Linked DNA regions of Halioglobus japonicus. The protein of the gene in region 1 interacts with the protein of each later gene in a pairwise test. Links are inferred from orthologs where the notes say so. Each region holds a gene or a part of one and is shown on either strand. Other genes may lie near its edges.

What was found.
Region 2: the proteins of BST95_RS17580 (region 1) and dnaA interact in binary tests that used the Escherichia coli proteins (3 or more experiments, as listed by UniProt). The link is inferred for Halioglobus japonicus from one-to-one orthologs.

What each region holds. Positions count from the first base shown.
Region 1 is NZ_CP019450.1:3,742,315-3,745,625, reverse strand. Bases 60-3,048 are described here. They hold BST95_RS17580 (D-sedoheptulose-7-phosphate isomerase), read right to left. Parts: upstream 1,845-3,048; coding sequence 1,275-1,844; downstream 60-1,274. Other genes in these bases: BST95_RS21060 (penicillin-binding protein activator), read right to left, coding at 2,246-2,872; BST95_RS17575 (YraN family protein), read right to left, coding at 1,877-2,224; BST95_RS17585 (BON domain-containing protein), read right to left, coding at 703-1,278; BST95_RS17590 (ClpXP protease specificity-enhancing factor), read left to right, coding at 269-670; BST95_RS17595 (glutathione S-transferase N-terminal domain-containing protein), read left to right, coding at 60-234. Also shown: more of BST95_RS17595, read left to right, coding at 1-59. UniProt on the Escherichia coli protein: Required for the timely initiation of chromosomal replication via direct interactions with the DnaA initiator protein.
Region 2 is NZ_CP019450.1:621,953-625,226, reverse strand. The notes cover bases 296-3,247. They hold dnaA (chromosomal replication initiator protein DnaA), read left to right. Parts: upstream 296-975; coding sequence 976-2,520; downstream 2,521-3,247. Other genes in these bases: dnaN (DNA polymerase III subunit beta), read left to right, coding at 2,601-3,247; rpmH (50S ribosomal protein L34), read right to left, coding at 339-473; rnpA (ribonuclease P protein component), read right to left, coding at 296-324. Outside these bases: more of rnpA, read right to left, coding at 1-295; more of dnaN, read left to right, coding at 3,248-3,274. UniProt on the Escherichia coli protein: Plays an essential in the initiation and regulation of chromosomal replication. Binds in an ATP-dependent fashion to the origin of replication (oriC) to initiate formation of the DNA replication initiation complex once per cell cycle.

The DNA.
Region 1 (3,311 bases):
GAAAGCATCACCGCTATTGCGCCGATTTTTGCCGAGAAGCCCTTCTTCATGAGCGAAGAGTTCACCCTGGTGGATTGCTGCATTGCCCCCATTTTGTGGCGCCTGCCTTCCCTGGGTGTGGATATCCGCAATACCAAGCAGACCAAGCCGCTGTTTACCTATATGGATGCACTGTTCAATCGCGAGTCCTTCCAGGAAAGCCTTTCCGAGCAGGAACGGGAAATGCGCTCCTGAGGGAGCGCCAGTCTCTGCTCGATATCACGCCAGGATGACACCTAGTCGCCCCTACATCATGCGCGCACTCTACGAGTGGATCGTGGACAATAGCTGCACGCCCTATATTCTCGTCGATGCCACCATGGAGGATGTTTCGGTGCCCGAGCAGTATGTTAAGGACGGTCAGATTGTTCTCAATATATCGCCGACAGCGGTGATGGACCTAGACATGAGCAATGATGCCGTGGTCTTTAATGGTCGCTTCGGGGGTGTGGCTACCGATGTCTATGTGCCGGTGACGGCTGTGGTGGGTATCTACGCTCGAGAGAACGGCCAGGGTATGGTGTTTGAGCCGGAAGATCCGCCGGAAGACGATCCCACACCGCCCGAAGACACACCACCGGAACCCTCCGGTAAGCCCGAGGGGCGCCCCTCGCTGAAAATCGTCAAGTAAGCACGCCCTGCGACGGGGCGTGCCGGCGACGCTTAATCGATGAGCTCAAACAGTTTTACCACTTTCTGCACGCCACCAATATCGGATGCCTCTGCCGCAATGCGCTCGGCTTCTTCGCGGGTGGCCAGACCCATAAGATAAACCACGCCGTTCTCGGTCACCACCTTGACGCGGTTCCCCTGGATATCGGTATTGCCCAGCAGGAACGATTTCACTTTAGTCGTTATCCAGGTGTCTGACGTGCGGGTCATGCCTGAACTGGGCGCCGAAATTTCTAATTCATTGTAGATGCGTCGCACACCGCGAATCTCGCGGACCACATCCGTTGCCTTGCTCTTGAGTGCCTCGGAGGCGACCTGGCCGACCAGCAAAACGTAACCGTTGTAGCTGACGATGTTCAGGTGGGCATTGTCAAAGGCTTCATCGGCGGCGTGGATATTCACCCTGGCTTTGGTCTCTATGCTGTCGTCTTCAATCAGGCGGCCCCAGGTGCGCTCGCCCTGATCCTCCTCGATGGTGTTGGATTCCATAGAAGCTAGCATGTGGCCGCAACCGGCTAGGCTTAGCAGCGAGGACAGGAAGAGGCATTGCAGCAGGCGTTGGGTCATGAGTGTCCGATTCCGAATAAATTAGCTTCAATGAGTTGGCAAAGTGTCTGTAGCACCATGGTGTGTAATTCGACCACGGTGCGCCGGCAGGTTCCGTTCACCGCAATGGAAAAGTGCGCATCGGCCAGAGCGGCGCCAGCGCACAGTGTCAGGCTGGTCATGCCGCGATCGTTGGCGCAGCGCAGTGCCTCTAGTATGGCTGGGTCCGGATCGAGGCTGCTGCTGATGGCAAGCAGTACGTCGCCTTCCTGTCCCAGGGCACGCAAGCTGTGGCTGAATCGCCCTGCGGCAGGAATGCTTCCGGGGATGCTGTTGTCGGTACAGATGTTCAGCGCAGGTAGTGCCGGGCGCTCTTCGCCGACGCTGTAGAGCAGGCTGGTGCAGAGCAGCTGGGCGAGGGCGGCGTCCACGCCGCTGCCACAGCTGATAATTTTGCGGTCCTGCAGCAGCGCCTGGGTCGATAGTTCGGCGGCACTGGCGATGGGGTCGGCGAGCTGATCCACCGACATGGCGGCGCTCTCGAGTGTGCCCTGAAAGCGTTCAGCAATGATCTGGTAGTGGTCCACGGGTTCTCTTTCTCTGCGATTGGTGCCGCGTTTTAGAAGGCCGAACGAATCCAGCGAACGGCGGGGTTGTCGGGGGATTGTCGCGGCTCAATGGCAACCACGTCAAATCTGCAGTGCACGGCAGTGGTTTGATAGCGTTGCAGTAGGTAGTGGAGAGCGGTTCTGCGCAGCTTGTCTTGCTTTCGCTGATCGACCGACTCGGGGGCGCGGGCGTAACGTGAGATGCTGCGTGCACGGACTTCAACAAAGACCAGCTGGCCGCGGTCACATGCTATGAGGTCGATTTCGCCCAGCTTGCAGCGATAGTTTCTGCTCACTATCTGCAAGCCCTTTTGCTCTAGCCAGTGGGCTGCCCATTGTTCGTAACTGTCCCGAGAGATTTCATCTCAAGGGGATTCTAGTCAGCGCGGTGTCACCCTGCCTCTATCAAATTCAGCCGGCACCAGCTCGCGTTCAATCTGTAGCTGCGGGTTGAGGCTGAGCAGGCCCGTGTTGCCGCGAATTAGCAGATCAGGGCCAGCCTGGAGTTGCAGGAATCTTGATTGCAACAGATAAGCATCCACACCCAGTGCGTTCAGGCGGGGGTAGGCGTTGTTGCCGCCGTCTGCCAGCCCTGCCTGAAGCGCAGGACTTGAGCCCAGTAACCAGGGGAGTTCGACCAGGTTCAGGCCGTTGAGGTCCCGGTCGCGTTCGTCGGGGCTGCCGTGGTAGACGCTCGATGTGGCGTAAACCGGCAGTGCGCCAGCGTAGTGAAAGGCCAGCAACGGTTTAAGCGAGCGGGCTTCTGCGGCATTGCGTGCCAGCAGGAAGATGGCGTCGACATCCTCGCGGCGGCGCGGGGTAAATTCCACCGGTTCTGCGAGCATGTCACGGATCTGGCGTCGACGGGCCTCGCTGCTGGCGATGCCCAGGCCGTTCTTGATGCTGGCGGAATAATCGTCCTGGCCGGTGTATGCAATGGCACTGCTAAAGCTGCCCCCAGTGTCTGCCAGCGCTCGCGCAGGGCCTGCTCCATTTTGTCGCCCCATGCCCCGGCCGGACGCAGTAGTAACGCGCGGCGGGCGGCATCGCCAAATGCCACCTCGGCGATTTGGGCTGCCTCGTCCTCGGGCGCCAGGGCGAACTGGATCAGGGCGCTATCGCCCGGTGGCAGGGCGCCGTCCATCTGGTTGAGAGCCAGTACGGGAACGGGACGCGAGGGTGACAGAGCAAGTTCGGCGACCGCGTTTTTGCTCAGTGGGCCGACCACCATGCCGGCGCCGCCAGTGACGGCGGCCTGATAGGCTTCGGAGATCGTCGCGTACCGGTTACTGTCAATAATCCGCACCTCGTAGGGCGCGGCATTGCCCTTGCGCGCCGTGAAATAGCTCGCCAGATAGCCGTCCCGAACGGCTTTTCCTGCAGGGGCGAGACGCCCGGACAGCGGGAGCATCAGTGCTACCTGTGAAGGTGCGGCGGGTGTGCCCT
Region 2 (3,274 bases), 3.1 Mb from region 1 along the record:
AGAGGATAGCTCTGCGTTATCCAACTGATCCAGGCCTCGCCTGGCGAGTAGCACTACATCGAGGTGCTGTTCAGCGTCGGGGAGTTGGCGGAACACTTCTCTGGCAATGCGCTTGATTCTATTGCGCTGTACAGCAAGACGTACATTTTTTTTAGCTATAACTAAACCCAGGCGATGCCCGGGTTCGTTATTGCTTTTTGCCAGGAGCAGTAAATGCTTGTGTGAGGCTCTGGCCTCAGCGCCGTCAAATACTCGGCTATAGTCCCTGGCATTGAGTAGGCGCTTGGCTTTGCCGAAACTGGCGCTGGCCGTTTGACTGCCCACTCAGGGCCAAATCCTTAAGCGGACAGGACCTTGCGGCCCTTGGCACGGCGACGGTTCAAAACCGCGCGACCACCTTTGGTCGCCATGCGGGAGCGGAAACCGTGAGTACGCTTGCGCTTGAGTACGCTGGGCTGGAATGTTCTTTTCATGACTGCAATCCAATATCTATATATATGAAAGAAGATTAGGCCGGACCGACTTGCTTTGGTCTGGCCGAAAAAAGGTGGGGTATTCTATTGAAATGGCGTGGTTAATTCAATCTATTGCTTGGTAATTTTCCGGGTGTCGCGAGCGCGCTAAAAAGCTTGCAGAGCGCCGAAACCTGGATTGATTGGCAATCCCGCGCCAGTACTGGGGTAGCGCCATCAGCTCACACTTTTTGCATAATAAATAGACAGGTTATCCACAGAAAAACTTATAAAAACTATTTCCAACCACCTTGGTTAAAAAATAATCTAACCATTAATAAGTGATTGAAATATATACATTTTTAAAAAATTTATCCTCTAAAAATTGTTGTGGATAAGTGGCGCACGTGGCGCTATTATTCTTTGACCGCCAGGCGGCTCTGATGCTTGGCTAAAATAACGTTTTTATATACTTCTGATGATAGAAAGGCGCGGCATTGGGCCTCGCTTTAAGGGGATAGCTTTGCCTGGAGTAGTTTGGCAACAGTGTATCGACCGGCTGCAAGACGAATTGCCTTCGCAGCAGTTTAATACCTGGATTCGGCCTTTAGAGGCCTCAACGGACGGACAGAGTCTCACCCTGTTTGCGCCCAATCGTTTTATTAAAGATTTCGTATCCGATAAATTCGCAACTCGGATCGCCGAGTTGGTAAGTGAGTTAGAGCCGAGCAACCAGCTGGACGTGGTGCTTGAGATCGGCGCGGGTCGGCCAGTGCCTGAACGGGTAGCAGTGGAACAGCCTCGTGTGGCGCGGGCGTCTATGAGCATGTCTGCAGACCCAGTTGTGCCGGCAAGTCGACCACAACCGATTCAAGAGACGCCAGCGCCAGCCACACCTGCAGCATTTACGCCCCCGCCCAGTAGCGACATGGCCCCCGCTGTGTCTGGCTTTGCGGTTTCGCGTAACCCTGACGGCGTCAAAGCGGCTGTAAGCGAACCGGCTCAGAATCCGGCACGGCAATCCGAAATAGCCGGATCACTGCAGCATCAAAATGGTCTGGTGGAAAATTACACTTTCACCAACTTTGTGGAGGGTAAATCAAACCAGCTGGCATTGGCTGCGGCGCGTCAGGTGGCGGAAAATCCCGGCGATTCTTACAACCCGCTGTTTCTTTATGGCGGTGTCGGTCTCGGCAAGACGCACCTGATGCACGCGGTAGGCAATGCGCTGCGTCAGCAAAAGCCGGATGCCAAAATTGTCTATCTGCACTCCGAGCGTTTTGTCGCCGATATGGTCAAGGCACTGCAGTTGAATGCAATCAGTGATTTCAAGCGCTATTACCGGTCGGTGGATGCCTTGCTCATCGATGACATTCAGTTTTTCGCCAAGAAAGATCGTTCTCAGGAAGAATTTTTCCACACCTTTAATGCCTTGTTGGAAGGCGGCCAGCAGATGATTCTCACCTGCGATCGTTATCCCAAGGAGATCGATGGACTTGAGGAGCGTTTGAAGTCGCGCTTTGGTTGGGGGCTTACGGTAGCCGTTGAACCACCGGAGCTGGAAACGCGGGTGGCGATTCTGATGAAAAAGGCCAATCAGGCGCGGGTTGATCTGTCGCCTGATGCCGCATTCTTCATTGCCCAGCGTGTCAGATCCAATGTACGGGAGCTCGAAGGTGCGCTGAAAAGGGTGATAGCAAGTGCTCACTTCACAGGTCGGGACATCGATATTGACCTGATCAAGGACAGTCTCAAGGATTTGCTCGCACTGCAGGACAAGCAAGTGAGCCTGGATAATATTCAGCGCACCGTCGCTGAGTATTACAAGATTAAAGTGGCCGATCTGATGTCGCGTCGCCGCAGTCGTTCCGTTGCCCGGCCGCGTCAGGTCGCCATGGCGCTGGCCAAGGAGCTGACAAATCACAGCCTTCCTGAGATTGGTGACAGCTTTGGTGGCAGAGATCACACGACAGTTCTTCACGCATGTCGTAAAATCAAAGAACTTCGTGAAACTAACTCTGATATTCGCGAAGATTATAAGAACCTGCTGAGATCTCTCACCACCTGAGGGTGAGAGAGATGGGAAGTTTTGTTTTTTAATAGCGCGAATGCATTGTTCGCCGATTGGGCCAAGGAATAACGAATCATATGAAATTCACGATTTCACGGGATGCATTGATCAAGCCGTTGAATCTTGTGGCGGGCGTGGTAGAACGCCGTCAAACTCTCCCTATTCTCGCCAATGTGTTATTGGAGCTCGAAGGTGACCGGCTGTCTCTGACAGGTACTGACCTAGAGGTAGAGCTTGTTGGTCGTGTGCAGCTGCCGGCGGCAGGCGAACCCGGTGAAGTTACCGTGCCTGCCCGTAAACTGGTGGATATCTGCAAATCACTTCCGGAAGGCAGTGACATCAGTTTCACCGCTGAAGATTGCAAGGTCACTGTTAAATCGGGCCGCAGCCGATTTACTCTGTCTACCCTGCCGGCCCGGGAGTTTCCTAACGTCGAAGACAGTATGGGAACTCACCAGTTCACGATTAAGCAGGGCCAGCTCAAGCGCCTGATCGACCGCACCGGTTTTGCCATGGCGCAGCAGGACGTTCGCTACTACCTGAACGGGATGTTGTGGGAGCTCAAGGAGCAGAGCCTGCGTGTTGTGGCCACCGATGGACACCGCCTGGCACTGTGCACCCTACCAGAGCCGGTGCAGGTCAATGACGACACCCAGGTGATTCTGCCACGCAAGGGTGTGTTGGAAATGGCGCGCCTGTTAATGGAAGACGATGAAGATATCGCTATCGTGATTGGCAGCAATCATATTCG